2 linked regions of the Roseimaritima multifibrata genome follow. Each later gene encodes a partner of the first gene's protein in a complex. Links are inferred from orthologs where the notes say so. Each region holds a gene or a part of one and is shown in the gene's direction. Other genes may lie near its edges. The genes, in order: uvrB and FF011L_RS18870.

Evidence for each region.
Region 2: the proteins of uvrB (region 1) and FF011L_RS18870 are in contact, whole or in part, in a crystal structure (PDB 7EGT), measured with the Thermus thermophilus proteins. The link is inferred for Roseimaritima multifibrata from one-to-one orthologs. Residues at the interface, in WP_096411307.1 of Thermus thermophilus: Glu23, Leu25, Arg26, Asp27, Gly28, Glu29, Arg30, Phe31, Arg55, Glu326, Asp327, Phe328, Glu379, Ser382, Gln383, His398, Gly400, Arg401; in WP_096412145.1 of Thermus thermophilus: His654, Arg656, Phe657, Gln666, Asp668, Glu669, Lys680, Arg681, Leu682, Ser683, Lys685, Tyr686, Ala687.

What each region holds. Positions count from the first base shown.
Region 1 is NZ_CP036262.1:5,425,349-5,433,567, reverse strand. The notes cover bases 2,154-5,085. They hold uvrB (excinuclease ABC subunit UvrB), read left to right. Parts: upstream 2,154-2,525; coding sequence 2,526-4,646; downstream 4,647-5,085. Other genes in these bases: FF011L_RS19685 (c-type cytochrome domain-containing protein), read right to left, coding at 2,154-2,283. Also shown: more of FF011L_RS19685, read right to left, coding at 325-2,153; FF011L_RS19675 (S46 family peptidase), read right to left, coding at 5,189-7,243; cysK (cysteine synthase A), read right to left, coding at 7,376-8,219. UniProt on the Escherichia coli protein: The UvrABC repair system catalyzes the recognition and processing of DNA lesions. A damage recognition complex composed of 2 UvrA and 2 UvrB subunits scans DNA for abnormalities.
Region 2 is NZ_CP036262.1:5,201,732-5,210,076, forward strand. What follows is about bases 2,274-5,331. They hold FF011L_RS18870 (ATP-dependent helicase), read left to right. Parts: upstream 2,274-2,658; coding sequence 2,659-5,004; downstream 5,005-5,331. Other genes in these bases: FF011L_RS18865 (DUF2237 family protein), read right to left, coding at 2,274-2,282; FF011L_RS18875 (VWA domain-containing protein), read right to left, coding at 5,031-5,331. In the rest of the region: nadC (carboxylating nicotinate-nucleotide diphosphorylase), read left to right, coding at 1-416; FF011L_RS18860 (undecaprenyl-phosphate glucose phosphotransferase), read left to right, coding at 508-1,914; more of FF011L_RS18865, read right to left, coding at 1,911-2,273; more of FF011L_RS18875, read right to left, coding at 5,332-8,345. UniProt on the Escherichia coli protein: A helicase with DNA-dependent ATPase activity. Unwinds DNA duplexes with 3'-5' polarity. Translocates on single-stranded DNA with 3'-5' polarity. Initiates unwinding more efficiently from a nicked substrate than double-stranded DNA.

The sequences.
Region 1 (8,219 bases):
GGAAAAACGAGGATTGCAAGGTGCAACATCGTCAGTAGGGACCGCCATCTTGCAATTTAACTTTTGCAATTTCAGTCACCCGCGCGCCAATTTCGTGGCCGGGCATGCCCGTCGTAGCCGGCTCAGCCCTCGTCAAAATTGCTCAGCCCTCGTTAAAAGGAGGGTGAAGTGAGTGCGCCACCAAAACGCAAGCATGAAATTGCCGCGGCATCGCATGCTGCTTAGGTGTCCTGGGGTGCGTCTAAATCCAGCTGCCTTGGAAGAGCCGCCGCAAACTGTTCCGTTGGGGATCTCTCCGTCGGCATTCGATTACGAACGTCCTGATTAATAGCGGCCGCGTCGTTGAGGCGAATTGGCTTGCATTCTTAGCCAGGCGTCGACGTAGGCTTGGGGAGGGCCCCCAAACGCGCCCGTGAAGGCTGCCGCGAACGGCTTTCCTTCTTTCAGAGCTCGGATCAGTTGGTCGAACTGACGTCGTCCGTTACGTTCTAGCATTTGATTTCCCAGTCCAAAGGCGACCAGGTCGGTTCTTTCGGGGGTGAGTCGCCCTTTGAGAAAATCGTCCGGTTTTTCGATCACCGCAAGCGCCTCGGGAAGCTCTTCTCGCCACTTGTCCGCTTGCGGGTTGTCGCGGCCTCCTAGCTTGGCTGCGTTGGCTCGACCGATTCCTTCGGCCAGCCATCGCGGGACATCACCCCCTTGGGAGGCGACCGCCAGGCTGGTCAGTGGAGCGATCAGACGTGCGGAAAGGGTTTCGGGATCCTCGTCAGGATTGACGACCATGGGGACGTAGGCATCGATGATGTTGTATTGCCAGTGTTCGGTCCACGTGGAAGGGATCGATCGGCGTTCAACCATCTTCGCAAATTCAGCATACTCGTACCGTTTGGGAAGAACGAAAATCGTTGCCTTGCCCTTGTACATGGGGCCGGCATCGGTTGCATCCACGACGGTTTTCACGCTTTTTAAAGTCGCTTCCGCACTTTTGGCGATCTCTTCCATCGTTTCTTTCGATCCGCTTCCCAGGACGTAGAAATTGGGGGAGGAGAAGTCATTGGTATTCTGACGTGCGGCCGGGGTCGCCCCTAGGTTCCACGCTTTTTGAGCTAGCTCCTGGCGACGCTGCATCAGTTCTTCATGGGTCGCATTTTTAGCCCAGGCCAAGTTTGCCATCGTGCGAATCGGTTGGTCTTCGTTCAGCCCGTCCAGCGTGGCCCCTTCATCGATCCAGGTGCTGATCAGTTGAATCGATTCATCGGACAGTTTTGGACGTCCGCCCGCGGGCATGATGTCTCCGACCTCACCGCGTAGTTTCTGGACAAGCAGGCTGCTGGCGCCGTTGCCCGGGGTAACGATCGATCCGCTGTCTCCGCCGCGAAGCAATTGCGCGAAGGTATCCAGCCGCAATCCGCCACGGGTTTGCATCGCATCCAAATGACACCCGTTGCAGTTGGCAACCAGTAGAGGGGCGACATCGTTGGCGAAACTGACCGTTTCACTGCCAGTGCTCCGTTTGGTTTCCAGTTTCGGGGTCATGGGTGCCGCTGCGGCTGGATCGGCTTTGCCGGCGTAAGCCATCAGTGGGGCCTCGGGCGCCGGGCCATCGAACTTGGCGCCTGCCAGAACCCATTCTTTTAGCGTTTCCAGCTGTTTAGGAGGCATTTTGTTGCCTCGAGGCATGTCGCCGGTTTCGATTACCTCAATCAAACGGCTTCCCACGACATCGCCTGCAAACACAACCACCCCTTCGGGCGGCCCCTTCATCAGTGCGGCAAACGAGGTCAGCGTGAAATTTCCCTTCGAACCATTGATGTGGCAACGTCCACATTGTTGGACCAAGATCGGGGCGACATCGTTCGCGAAACTAACTTCGCCCTCGGCCGGTTTGGGGGGCGTCGGAGGTTTTGGCGTGGGAGTGCTGGGAGCGGCAGGTTTGTCCTTCGGTTTCATCGAAGGGGCTTCTGGCCGTTTGAAAGCGACGCGAATCCCCTCTAGTTCCAACAACGCGGAGGCTCGGGAAATCCTCGAGAATTGCGGCAGTAAGGCTTCGTAGACCTCTTGGTCGGCCGTTTCCATCGCCTTTTCGATCAGGGTCACTGCGGCGGTGATCTTTTCGCCACAGGTTTCGTATTCGCCAGCTTGGTAGCTAGCCCCTGCTTCCTTCACGGCGGTCGCGATTCGCATCACCGATAGTTTTTCTCGGGATGTCATTTCCGCTTCGCTGGAAGCCGCAGAGACCAGCGTTAGCAGCAGGACCAGGCAGCAATACTTGAGAAAAGGCATAGTCGATTTAAGCAGAAGGGAGTGAAAAGAGGCAGATCGGGGCGTTTCCATCTGGTTTTCCTTTCCATTCTATTCGATGAATAAATAGGAAGGGAAATTAATAGCCTACTGGTCGAACGCGATTTCAGCCGCTTTGTACTGCATAATCCGTCAATGTCTTGCGGGTTGCGGGTGCTAGATATAGTGATTGGGGCTAAAATTTGGGTTCTCGGCCCCATGCCTTTTCGAAAATGTCGCGTTGTATGCCCAAAATCGAATTACCACCTGCAGAATTTCACCTGGCTAGCCCCTTTCCTCCTGCGGGGGATCAGCCTGCGGCGATCAAGGCCCTGGTGCGTGGGTTAAAGGAAAAGAAGCGGGTGCAGGTGCTGCTGGGGGCTACCGGTACGGGAAAAACGTACACGATGGCAAATGTGGTCGCACAGATGGGCCGCCCGACCTTGATCCTTAGCCATAACAAAACGCTGGCGGCTCAGCTTTATTCGGAATTCAAAGAGTTCTTTCCGCAGAATGCTGTCCACTATTTTGTTAGTTATTACGACTACTATCAGCCAGAAGCCTACATCCCCCAACGCGACGTCTACATCGAAAAAGATGCTTCCATCAATGAAGAGATCGATCGTTTGCGGTTGGCGACCACCAGTTCGTTGGTCAGTCGCCGCGATGTGCTGATCGTCGCGTCGGTTAGTAGTATTTATGGTTTGGGTTCCCCGCAGGACTACAAAGATTTGGTGGTCCATGTCCGCAAAGGAGTGCAGACCCGGCGGGATCGGTTGCTGATGAAATTGGTCGAAATCCAATACGACCGAAACGATGTCGCTTTTGAACGAGGCCGATTCCGCGTCCGTGGGGACTGTGTTGAATTGTGGCCTAGTTACGAAGAATTCGCCTACCGTATCGAAATGTGGGGAGATGAAATCGAACAGATTTCGATGATCAACCCGACTTCGGGAGAGGTCTTCGATACCTGCGATGAAGTCTACATCTATCCGGCCAAGCACTTTGTGATGAGCGAAGATCGGATCGCCGCGGCGATCGGCATGATCAAACAGGAACTGGCTGAGCAACTGGAACTGTTTCAGTCACGAGGGAAACTGCTGGAAGCCCAACGCTTGGCCGCTAGGACTCGTTTCGATATCGAAATGATGCAGGAGGTTGGACATTGCCCGGGGATCGAAAATTACAGTCGCCCGCTTTCGGGAAAACCACCAGGTTCGGCACCCGACACGCTGTACGACTATTTTCCCGATGACTTTCTCACGATGGTCGATGAATCGCATGTCACGATCCCCCAGGTTCGAGCCATGTACGCCGGTGACCGATCGCGAAAGCTAACGCTGGTCGATCATGGGTTCCGCCTGCCCAGCGCGCTCGATAATCGTCCAATGCAGTTTGAGGAATGGGAGAATCGCGTCGGGCAAGTCGTGTTCGTTTCAGCGACCCCTTCGAATTATGAATTGGAACGCGCTGGCGGCGAGGTGGTTGAACAGATCATTCGACCGACCGGGCTATTGGATCCCATTGTCGAAGTCGTTTCAGCGAAAGGCCAAGTCAATCACCTGTTGGCAGAGATCCGTGATCGAGCCGCCAAGGATGAACGTGTTCTGGTCACCGCTCTGACCAAGCGTTTGGCGGAGGATTTGGCGACATTCATGCAGGAACAAAACGTTCGCTGCCGTTGGTTGCACAGCGAACTGAATGCCTTCGAACGCGTTGAATTGCTTCAGGAGCTGCGTGAAGGCAAGTTCGATGCATTGATCGGGGTCAATCTGCTTCGAGAAGGGTTGGATTTACCCGAAGTTTCTTTGGTCGCGATCTTGGACGCGGATAAAGAAGGATTCTTACGCAGCGAAACCAGTTTGGTGCAGACCATCGGGCGGGCAGCAAGAAATGTGAATGCACGCGTTAACTTGTATGCCGATAAGATCACCGATTCGATGAGAGCGGCGATCGATGAAACCGAACGAAGACGCGCTATCCAACAAGCCTACAATAAGAAACATGGGATTACGCCGGAAACGGTGCGGCGGAAAATTCATGCAGGGATCGAGAAAGATGCCGCCAAACGTCGTGTCGCAACTGCAAAGGCTCAAGCGGAAAGTGATGGTCGATATGTGACCATCGAGTACGTTGAACAGCTGGAGCAAGAGATGCTGCAGGCTGCGGAAGGATTGGATTTCGAGCGTGCGGCTCAATTGCGGGACCGAGTCCTGCAGTTAAAAGAAGCGATCGGACGGCCGCTGAAGGAGGTGGAAGTCGAAGCGTCAAGCCAGACGATCGGCCGTCAGAAAAAGGGACGCAAGCGGGCCGAAAGCCGAGGCCTAAAAGGGGCGCCACGAAAAGTCCCCCGTCCCAAACGTTAGCCGTTCGTTACAGGTAAAAGTGAGCGGTCGAATCTTGAATCCCAGCTCAGCGAATTACCAGCTCAGCGAATCACCAACCCGGCGAATCACCAGTCGTGGATGGCGTCGCAAGCGGAGTGCAGATTGCCGCCTTTCACTCCGTGCAAGTCGACTGACGGGCGCGTTCTCTCGCGTCCCGATCCAAAGGCGACAAGCACTAACTCGACGCGTCATCAAGCGATAACTTAAGCGGTCTGTTATCTCTCACCGACGCATCGGGTTGGGACGTTCCAACCTTGTTGTCGCCCCTGCCCTTCGCTTAGACGCGACGAGCAAGAAAAACGATCAGCAGGATGACCAATACCGTTCCTAGAATTCCGCCACCAATATACATCTTAGATACTCCAGTTTTTGAGGTTCTATCGATTCGGTGACTTGCACTCGAATCGTGTGAAAACTGAAAGGACCATAGAAGCAAACGGTGTGCCAGCTTTTTGATTGCCCGCGGCGCGTCACGATGAACGGGCCGCGAGGCATTGCTTGAAGGTTGCCCTCTGACCTGCCTACTTGCCTAAGGAATCGGCTAGTTCAGGTGCCTGGTAAACGTTGCGGATCACTTCGCGAATCGCAGCGGCTGACACGGAGACCGCACGCGCTTGTTCGTCGCTGTAGAGGTAATCGCTGGTCAAACTTTGGATGTTTCCGTCAAAGATCAATCCGACCAGATCACCTTCGCGGTTGACGACGGGGCTACCGCTATTGCCACCAATGATGTCGGCGGTGCAAATGAAATTCAGTTGCGTATGCCCGTCGATTTTTTCCTTGGCAGCCAGCCAGCTTTCAGGCAAGTCAAAATCTTCTTGCCCTTCGTGTTCGGCGGCATGTTCGAAGGCTCCGTTAAGGACGGTCCAAGGTTGGACGGTTTGTCCATTTTCTTGGTATCCTTTGACCGTGCCAAACGCCAGTCGCAAGGTGAAGGTTGCATCGGGATAAGTATCGGTCCCATCGATTGCGGCGGTTACTTCGCTGACCTTTGTGTAAGCCTGACGCTCCTGTTCTTCCAGTTCTTCGCGGCGTGTCCGATGGGCGCGGTATTCGGGTTCCATCAACAGCGCTAGACTGATCAATGCGTCGTCGCTGGCCAGGACGTGTGTGCGGTCACCATCGACCAACGTTTGTCGCGCGGCGACATCGGCTAGTTTTGTTCCGGCGATTAGTTCGCTGGCACGTTCCTGTGGGCTTTGCCCGTTAAGGACATGCTGAACCAACGGATCGTCGCCGCCACGCTGTTCGACAAATCGTGCAAGTTCGTCGGCCAGTTTGGCGCGTTCCAAATCGGGATAGATCGGAGCTTCGCTGAGCAGGTCCTGCAGGAGGGATTCGCGACCGGCCTCTCCATATTCACGGAGTCGTTCGGAGTTCGGTTTTTGGTCTTCGGCCGACATCAGCACAAGTGTTTCGGCGATGTCGTAAAGACGCGACTGGAATCCGGTACTTTGTCCCAGCAGTTTTGCTTTTTCAATTTGGATGTCGGCGATCTGTTGCCAAGCCGACGTCAACGGTTTTAGGCCTTCGTCCTTTGCCGCTGCACTTAGAAGTTGATCTTCTGCGGCTTGCTTGGTTTGGATGGTTTGAGGCGACTGCAAGCCGGCAAGCATGCCTGTGTAGGCTTTCCGGGCGTTCTGGATTCCGAACAGTTCGTCGCGGGCCTGACGTTTTTGTTCGATCCCTTCCAGCCCATACTGCTGCAACATGATTTCTTTACGTCGGAGGAAATCGAGCACGTATGGCAGGCGTTCGTCACGCAGGAACTTGAACGCGGCCGTGGTGAAGATCCGCTGTGTGCGTCCGGGGTTTCCCGAAACGAAGACCAGATCCCCATTGGCAACCGGTTGGTCGCTCCAGCCCAGGTGATTGTCGATCTTCGCTGGTTTTCCGTCTTCGTAGACTCGCATCAATGAGGCGTCTAGGCAGTACCGTGGGTACTCAAAATTGTCCGCATCACCACCGAAGAAAGCGGCTTTGGTTTCAGGAGCCCAAACCAATCGGACGTCGGTATATTTCTTGTAGCGATAAAGGTGGTACTGAGCGCCTCCGTACAGCGTTACCACATCGCTGCGAAGTCCGGTGGAATCCAACGACTCTTTTTCGATCGTCGAAATAATTGCCCGCCTAGCCTTGGACGCTTCGTCACTGTTGAGGTCGGCGGCGACCGCTGCATTGACGCGCTCGGTCACGTTCTCGATCGAAACCAACTGGTTCAGTTCCAAGTCGGGGGCAGGGAGTTCTTCCGAAGGCTGTTTCGCCAGGAACCCCGCATCAATGATGTTGCGTTCCGGCGTGCTTAGCTTATGCAGGGTGTCGCTGGCGACATGGTGATTGGTTAAGACCAAACCGTCGCTGGAGACAAACGAGCCCGAACCGCCTGAATTGAAGCGGACCGAAGAGAGCCGCAGATGGTCTGCCCATTCGGTCGTTGGCGAGAACTGGTGGTTTTGTTCAAGATGCTTTAGCGGGAGGGCGTTGAATAGCCACATGCCTTCGTCTCCACGAACGACCGTGGAGACCGCCATGATCGAGAGTAGCGAGCCGAGCAGTATCGTAGACGATTGCAGCATCTGAGGGGCCTTCTGAAGAAGCGGATGGGATGTTTAACCATAGAATCCAGCCCTTCAAGATAAGCCCCACGCGGTCCGCTGTGGAGGTCACATTCGGGATTGTTGATCCCGAATGAAAATCTTCCGCAAACGCTAAATGCCCAGATCGCCAAACAGCGGTGTGCTGAGGTAGCGTTCGCCCAAGCTGCACATCACGGTGACGATCCGTTTGCCTTTGTATTCAGGGCGTTTGGCGATTTCCAGAGCGGCGTACATGTTGGCGCCGCTACTGATGCCCGCCATGATCCCTTCCTGCTTGGCCAGCAGGCGTCCGTACTCGAAGGCATCTTCGTCTTCGACCAAGACAACATCATCGACAAGCGTGGTGTCTAGATTTTTAGGAACGAATCCAGCACCGATTCCTTGGATGCGGTGTTTGCCTGGCGAACCACCACTGATGACTGGCGAATGCTTCGGTTCGACAGCGATCGCTTTGAAATCGGGATTCCGTTCTTTTAGGTACCGGGCGACACCGGTTAGGGTGCCACCGGTTCCGACACCTGCAACCAAAACATCGATGTTCTGTCCACTGTCTTCCCAGATTTCGGGGCCGGTGGTCGCTTGATGGATGCTGGGGTTTGCCGGGTTTTCAAACTGTTGAGGCATGAAGGCATTGTCGGTGCTTGCGACCAATTCGCCAGCGGTCTTGATCGCTCCGTTCATCCCTTCGGCTGCCGGAGTCAGAACCAAGTTTGCCCCGAGGGCTCGCAGCAATGCACGCCGTTCGACCGACATCGATTCGGGCATCGTCAGCGTCAGTTTGTAACCTTTGGCGGCACAAACAAAAGCTAGAGCGATTCCGGTATTTCCGCTGGTCGGTTCGATGATATGCGTATCGGCATTGATCTTGCCGTCCGCTTCACCCGCTTCGATCATCGCCACACCGATTCGGTCTTTGACGCTGTTTAGCGGCTGAAAGAATTCACATTTGGCAAAA
Region 2 (8,345 bases), 220 kb from region 1 along the record:
TCCTGATCAAGGACAACCATCTTGCCTTGGCAAGCAACACGCCGGGGGAGTCCCTTTCCACACGCGAAGCCGTCGAAACGGCACGGCGATGGGCAGGCGGACGAGCCGACATGACGGGAGCTCCGGAGATCGTTGAAATCGAAGTCGATTCGATGGACCAGTTCGCAAACGTGCTACCAGCAGGCCCGGATATCGTGCTTCTGGATAATTTTTCATTGCAGCAACTGACCGCTGCGGTTCGACTTCGCAATGCCGAAGCCCCCGAGGTGGAATTGGAAGCGAGCGGCGGTGTTACAATCGAAACACTTCGCGAAATTGCTTTAACCGGTGTGGATCGGATCAGTAGCGGCGCTTTAACGCACCAAGCGGTTTGGCTGGACCTCGGATTGGACTGGCGGAGCGAAAACGCAACCTAGAGTAGGACATTCACTATCATTCCGCAGGCAGTACGGTGGTTCCCAACCCTAACAGGAATCACGATCGTAACGCTGCACAGGAACCCTATGTATGTCCCCAAATACGACAATCCGTAGCCACCGTTCCATCTGGGAAGTCATGCAGCCGTTGCTGGATGCATGTGGCATCATGGCATCACTGGGGATTGTCAAATGGCTATCCGGGTACGCGGTCGATGATCTTGATCTAGCGATGGGATTGGTGGCGGTGGTGTTATTTTTATTAACATCCCAGTGGACCGGTCTTCGCAATCACTTCAGCGGCGAATCGTCCGACCGAGAAATCCTCGCCGTTGTCGGCACCTGGATCGTGACGGTACTGGGCTTGGCAATGCTGGGGATCGCAACTCGCTACAACACCTTTTTTTCACGAGCCACGCTGGCAGCATGGATCGTGGCGGCTCCTTGCATGATCGCTCTGGTCCGCATGGCGTTCCGAATCCTGCAACGCAGTTTTCTGGAACGAGGCTATGGATCGCGAACCGTTGCGATCGCCGGCCTGAATCCTCTGGGAATCTCCACCGCTCAAGCGATCGCCGATGATCCGGGACTTGGACTTCGGATGGTCGGATTTTATGACGACCGTGAACGAGAACGCTTACCGGAATCGGTTCCCGACGATGTGGCGCTCGCTGGCGACCTCCGCAGTTTGGTGAAGAAGGCTAGGGATGGTGAAATTGAAAGCATTTTGATCACCCTGCCAATGCGAGCCGAAGACCGAATACGATACATCCTCGACCAGTTAAGCAACTCCACCGTGTCGGTCTATATCGTCCCTGACTTTTTCGTCTTCGAACTGCTCCACGCCCGTTGGACTCAGGTTGGCGGCCTGCCAGCGGTCAGCGTTTTCGAAAACCCACTGTATGGTGTCGACGGGATGGTCAAACGGATCGCCGATGTCGCCTTGTCGCTTTGTGCATTGGTTGCCGCGGCTATCCCAATGACCCTGATTGCCATCGCCGTCAAATGGACTTCACCCGGCCCGGTCTTTTTCCGCCAACGCCGGTATGGGCTGGACGGACGAGAAATCAAAGTCTGGAAGTTTCGATCGATGAAGGCCTGCGATGATGGGCCCGTCGTCCAGCAGGCAACGAAGTCGGATCCACGTATCACCCGGGTTGGTGCATTCATTCGCAAAACCAGCCTGGATGAGCTTCCTCAGTTATTCAACGTCATCGAAGGATCGATGTCCCTTGTTGGCCCTCGGCCTCATGCCACGGCCCATAACGAAGAATACCGCGGTCTAATTCATGGCTACATGCTTCGCCACAAAGTGAAACCGGGGATTACGGGGTTGGCCCAAGTGTCGGGCAGCCGCGGCGAAACCGACACGATCGATAAAATGCAGCAACGAATCGATTTCGATCATCAATACATTCGTCGCTGGTCGCTCTGGCTGGACATCAAAATTCTCTTCAAAACCCTGTGGGTCGCGTGGCGACAACCCGAAGCCTATTAATCCACCGCAAGCGATTGGAGTTCTTCCAGCGAAGCAAACTCCAATGCCGAAATATGCGTCGCCGCCAAGACTACCTGCGGGGCCATCCCCTCATCAAAAGCTTCTTTCCAGCGAGCAGCACACAGGCACCAACGATCGCCCGACTTAAGGCCCGGAAATTCGAATTCCGGAATCGGGGTCGAGAGATCGTTTCCGCGGAATTTGCTAAACCGCAAAAAATCGTCGGTCATGACCGAGCAGACAACGTGCAAACCAACGTCGCCGGCTCCCGTCTGGCAACATCCGTCGCGATAATAACCGGTCACCGGGCTGGTGCTGCAAGTAATCAGAGGGTCGCCAAACACATTTTTGGGGGTCCGTACTGCCATCGAAAACGTGACTCAGGTTCGGTAGGAAACAAACGGGAGAGGAAAGCGTTCCCCATCCTAACCTTCTTCGCACGGACAAAGTAGCTGGACGACAATCTAATTGCTCCCAGCTCAAACAGTGCGGGCACCCCTTAGCGGAACGGCGCGAGCGGCTTGTTGATTTAGTGATTGTCGCCTTTCGCTTAAATCAACAGCCCGCGAACCGTTCGGCGATTCGCCGGATTTCAAGCCCGCTGACACCCTGCCGCCGGCAATTCGCCCCACATGTAATGGACCTTGGCTGCTAGCCCTTGGGTGATCAGCGCGTAGAATGAACCACTCAAAGCCTGCCTGCGGTGCGCTGGCGCCAAGAATGGATGTAGCAAGAGGAAAAGTGGTGGAAACCAATAGCCAACAACTAACCGCGGCCCAACAGGAAGCGGTAGCGCACCAAGATGGTCCGATGCTGATCCTGGCAGGGCCGGGAAGTGGTAAGACCCGTGTGGTCACCCACCGCATCGCCAATCTTCTGCAAATTGGCGTTCCCGCCCATCAAATCGCCGCGTTGACGTTTACCAACAAAGCGGCTCAGGAAATGGGAAATCGACTGGCGACCATCGCTCCGGGGCAAGACGTCTGGATGGGAACGTTCCATCGATTCTGTGCCCGCCTGCTTCGCCGTTACGCATCGATGGTCGGATTGGCCGAGAATTACTCGATCTACGATACCAGCGACAGCAAACAGGCGATGAAGCGTGCCATCGCCGCAGCGGAAGTGTCCACATCCCACACTTCCGCAGATCAAATTGCGGCGGTCATCAGCCGAGCGAAAAATCGGTTGGTCAGCCCCGAAATGATGCAGGGTCAATCCTTGCGGCATAACGAAGCGGTGGCGGCTCGAGTCTATCCGGTCTACCAAAAACAGCTGCTGCTCTCCAATGCGGTCGATTTTGATGACCTGCTATTCCATGTGGCAAACCTTTTGCGAGAGAACCCGGAACTTCGCAGCGAACTGGATTCTCGCTATCGATACATCATGGTCGACGAGTACCAAGACACCAACCTGGCCCAGTACGCAATCGTTCGCTCCCTATCGGTCGACTACCCGAACCTGGCTGTCACCGGAGACCCCGACCAATCGATCTACGGATGGCGTGGGGCGGACATCAACAACATTCTTGATTTTGAAAAAGACTACCCACACGTCAAAACGGTTCGTTTAGAAAAGAACTACCGAAGCGCGCCGAACATCCTTCGGATTGCCGACCAATTAATCAAGCACAATACCCGGCGGAAGGACAAGCAACTGCTAACCGACCGGGAAGAAGGGGCCCCGGTGGTCCTGCGGATGTACGAAGACGGCTACCGGGAAGCGGATGACATTGCCGACCAAATCACCGCCGCCATTCAAAACGAAGGCTGTCGCCCACAAGACTTTGCCGTCTTCTGCCGGATGAATGCACTAACCCGCTCGGTCGAACATGCGTTTCGCTCGCGAGGGCTACCCTACCAAATCGTCAATGGCGTCGAATTCTACCAGCGGAAAGAGATCAAAGACCTGCTGGCTTACTTTCATTTGGTCAACAATCCAGCCCACGATGTCGCTTTGCAGCGAGTCATCAACGTGCCAACGCGTGGGATCGGCGCCAAGTCGATCGAACGCCTGCGCGACTTTGCAGACGGCAATGGATTGACCTTGCTGGATGCCGCTCGAAACAGCGATCAAATTGAAGCACTGCCGACTCGCTCGGCGACGAAAATCCGGCAGTTTGTCGAAATGTTTGACCGCCTTAGCTTGAAAGCGACGGGGTCACTGGAAGAACTGTTGCTGCATCTGCTGGAACAGACCGACTATCGTGCCTTCCTGCGAAAATCATCGGTCGACGAACAAGACAACAGCCCGCTGGCCAATGTCGACGAACTGCTAACGGCCGCCGTCGAATTCGATCGTCAATTCCCTGAGGACGGTTCGCTAGAAGCTTTCCTGGAACAGGTTGCCCTGGTGTCGGACACCGACGCATTCGATGAAGAAAACGACCGCGTAACCCTGATGACCATGCACGCGGCAAAGGGTCTGGAATTCCCACGAGTCTTCATCATCGGCGTCGAAGATGACCTGCTGCCCCATTACCGCAGCAAGGAGGATCCGATGCAGGTCGAAGAGGAACGTCGACTGCTGTTCGTCGGGATCACCCGCGCCGAGGAGCGGCTTCAGCTGAGCTGCTGCAAACGGCGGGCTCTTCGCGGAGACCTACGCCCGGTTGTCGGCAGCCCCTTCCTGATGGAATTGCCCCGTGAAGAGATGCGTTTCATCGAACCAGAAGACTCCAATCAGTTCTTTGATTCAGGCGACGAATTTGGCGACGAGAGCTTTTCCGTCGACGGGGACGCCCCAGAAATCTGGGACCAGTCCAACGATTCTGCCACGACCAATGAAATCGACGAGGTCTGCCAATTACCGCCTGACGAACTGCCAGCGAAAAAAGCGGCAAAGAAACCTGCGTTGATTCCCGCAGGATTAAAGACGGCCGCAAACCTGCTGAATGAACAGAGCAACGACGACAAGATACCGTTAAACGATTTTCGCAATGGAATGATTGTCCATCACGAAGAATACGGTGCGGGGAAGGTTACCGCCGTTTCCGGGCGGGGCCCCAAACGAACGGCAACCATCGAATTCTCTTCAGGTGCCGCACGTTCGTTTCGATTAGCCTTCGCCAAGCTGACGCTTGGCGAGCAATAAAACTTCAAAGGAATCGGTGGCGGTTACTAGAAGCCAACGTTTCCTTGCCCCTGACCGACGCCCGAACCACCGAATCCACCACCACCACCGGTGTCAGGTAGGTTTTCCGAGTCACCAGAAACAAAGTTAAACGTGCTAACGTTTCCGATCTGCGAGAAGGTTGGAGTCGGGGTGATACGAACATAACGTCGATCTGCGGAAATAATCGCGATCGCTGTCATGCTCGCTCCTTCAGGCAAAACTTCGATTTCAGGTTCAAAACCGACAGCACCACCACGTCCGAATGGCTGACGACCTCCGACATTCCCACCAAAGCGGCGGATGTCTCGGATCATGTCTCCAGCAGACGAAAGGCTAGAACCGCCTGCCAGCTGTGCCAACATAGCGCCACCCATCTTGTCTTTAGCGGCACCGATATCGGCTAGCTGAGCTTCAGCGATTCGTTCTTCACGGCGTCCGTCTTTAACTTCAAAAGTAAGCAGAGCGTTTTTCTCTTTCAGATCGATCTGTTGCTGAATCAATCGCTGGGTTGGACGCCCAACATCGGTCAGGATCGAAACCGTCGCGTTGCCTGTGGAAACATCTCCCCACACGCGTCGCACCGACAGTTGATAAATCCCGCTGAAGCCTTTTGAACAGACATAGGTTTCGGTCACATTTCCGTCGTCCGTCGTTCCAGGCAGTGTATCCCCTAACAGGACTCCACCAGCGGCGGTCTGCGGGTTCTGCAACGAGCAAACGGTACCGGCAGGTTCTTGAACGGCCAAATCGACATCGGCATCGCCGGTCCAAGTAACCCGAATGATGACATCGTGTGCGGTGGCAACTTCAAGCTTCTTAGCAAACTCAGCCGCCGCGTCGTATTCACCACGTTCCTGTAACGTCTGGTAGGTCGCTCGGGCGATCAGACGAACTTCTCGTTCGAAAGATTCTTTTTCTTTTGGCCACGCTTGGCTGAGCACGCCAGCACAAGCCCAAGTCAAACCATCGATATCATCCAAATCACGAGCGATTCGCAAGCCGCTGATATAACAGTCTTGGCGATAGGGATGCAGACGCGACACGTCCTGACACAAGCGAAGAGCCGCCTTTTTGGAACCAACGGCTTCCAGGTGGGTCGCTACATTCATAACGTCTTCGGGGGTATCCGCAAAATCGACCGCCGAAAGTAAGGCTCGCTCGATTTCGGTCTGATCGCCGTCGGTTCCCATCAGTGCCAATGCGTAGGCTTCGTACATCCAAGCCTGCACATTGCCGCTTGCGATCGCGGCGGAGATCAGATCCCGCATTTCAGCGAAATGGATCTTTGCAGTCTCTTCGTCATCCTCCGACGCAGCCTTCGAGGCTTTGTTATTCATCGTCCGGATCGTACTACGGATCCGTTGATCATGAAGCGTTTCTTCAGCGGCCGTTTCAAAGGAAAGCCCCTGAAAATACTCTTGCCAAGCTTCGGCAGTCGTCTGGGAATCGTTCGGAGTCAATTTGATCGGCCCAGGACCAATCAGGACATCCGAATCATCGACGCTTTTGGAAGTGGCTTTGCCGGACAGAGAGATGTCGTCAGGAATGACGAACATACCGCCACCCATGCCGCCGCCCATACCACCCATGCCGCCGCCCATGCCACCCATGCCGCCGCCCATACCGCCCATGCCGCCGCCCATGCCACCCATGCCGCCGCCCATGCCGCCCATGCCGCCGCCCATGCCACCCATGCCGCCCATGCTGATCACAGGAACCACAAGGTCGCCGACCGGATAAACTTTGGTGACCAAATTGGCCTCAGCAGTGGTAATGGTCGTAATTTTCAAAACTTCGTCATCGATCATGTAAGTCAGATCAAGATCTTCCAACATCAATCGCATGAACGAGCGAAGCGTCGTTCCTTTGATATCGATCGTGACAGGCATGTCGCCACTCAAACCGTCTTCTTCCAAAGCACGACTATCGATTCGAATCGGAATGTCGTGAGCTTCGGACAGAGTCCGAGCGACCTGCGTTAGAGGCTCTTCCAAGAAAGGACCGGAGGTTGCTTCATCATCCAAAGCGGAATAGATACGGCGTTCGATTGGGTTGTCACCCGACAGATCCAACGATCCGTAACGTTCCAGACGGCGGCGACTGAGTCGCTGCCAAGTTTCCGCTTCTGGGTAAACGATGGGGGGTTCATCGACGAAAGGAATAAACGCTTTCTCGACAAGGCTCAACGCGTCAACGAAACCGCGTTCGCGAAGGTCCTGATAACGGCGGTGACGTTCAACCGTCGAAACGATATGCGAATTCTCCATCGCGTGCTGAGAAATGACTCGACCGGTTCCCGCCAGATCGGCAAGATCTGGAGCGAGCGAATTGGCCGCTTCGTCGTAACGACCTTCCCGCATCACAGCGTTCATCTGCTGCGACAACTGAGAAATCCGAGCTTCATCACGGAAGGTATCGGCCAACATCCGTTCAACCGCTTCGGCAGCAGCCACCTGCTGCTGGAGCGTTTCCTGATCGGCCATGAATGCCTTTGTCCGAGCCGACGCGGTTTGCAGTGCGGAATTCACGTCACCGAGAAGTTCCTCACGAACGTCTGGATCGATATTTGGTTCACTTTCAACGATCGCTCGCAGAACTTTTAGGCTTTCGGTCACCTGCGAAGGATCCCGTTCCATCTGCCGGCGAGCCGCCGACAAACCGCCCAGTACTTCGGCACGCAAACGTCCTGAATTCTTTTGACGTTGTGCATCGGTTTCTTCCAACAACCCGCTGGGCTGTTCCTGGACTTCATCACCTTGCAACTTCGGAGAATTCGCACTCTCCTGAAGCATCGAAGTCAGACGTCCTTGATCGGAAGCCAAACGAGAGATCATCTGTGCGTTTGCATTGTTAGGATCGCTTGCCAAAGCCAAATCGGCGACGACGGATGCCCCGCGAGCGTTCCCTTGCTTCAAAGCCAAAGTTCCGGCTTGAACCATCTGGTCCGCCCGAAAGTTCATCGCTTTGGCGATCGACTGCAGCGCCCACGATCCGGGCGTCGGCAACAGCAGGCCTTGGTTGTTGGCCGAGTTACCAACCAAACCGGGAAGGAATGCAAAGTCAGGATTTGCCGGTTCCGCAGTGGCGTCCATTGCGACTTCGAATGGGACTCCACCAACGTGGCCGTCAACAACGATGTTCCCTTCGACCTTGGGCTCCATCTGTCCGATCAAGACCGTATCACGATCGATCCGGACAGGTGGCAAGCGACCGGCTTGAACGGTTTTCATTCCAGTGGGCAGTTTCAGGTCGTCGATCCACATGGGAGCGGTCACCGAAGCGTCGGCAAGCTGACGCCCGAAGGTACCCGCAAGATTTAA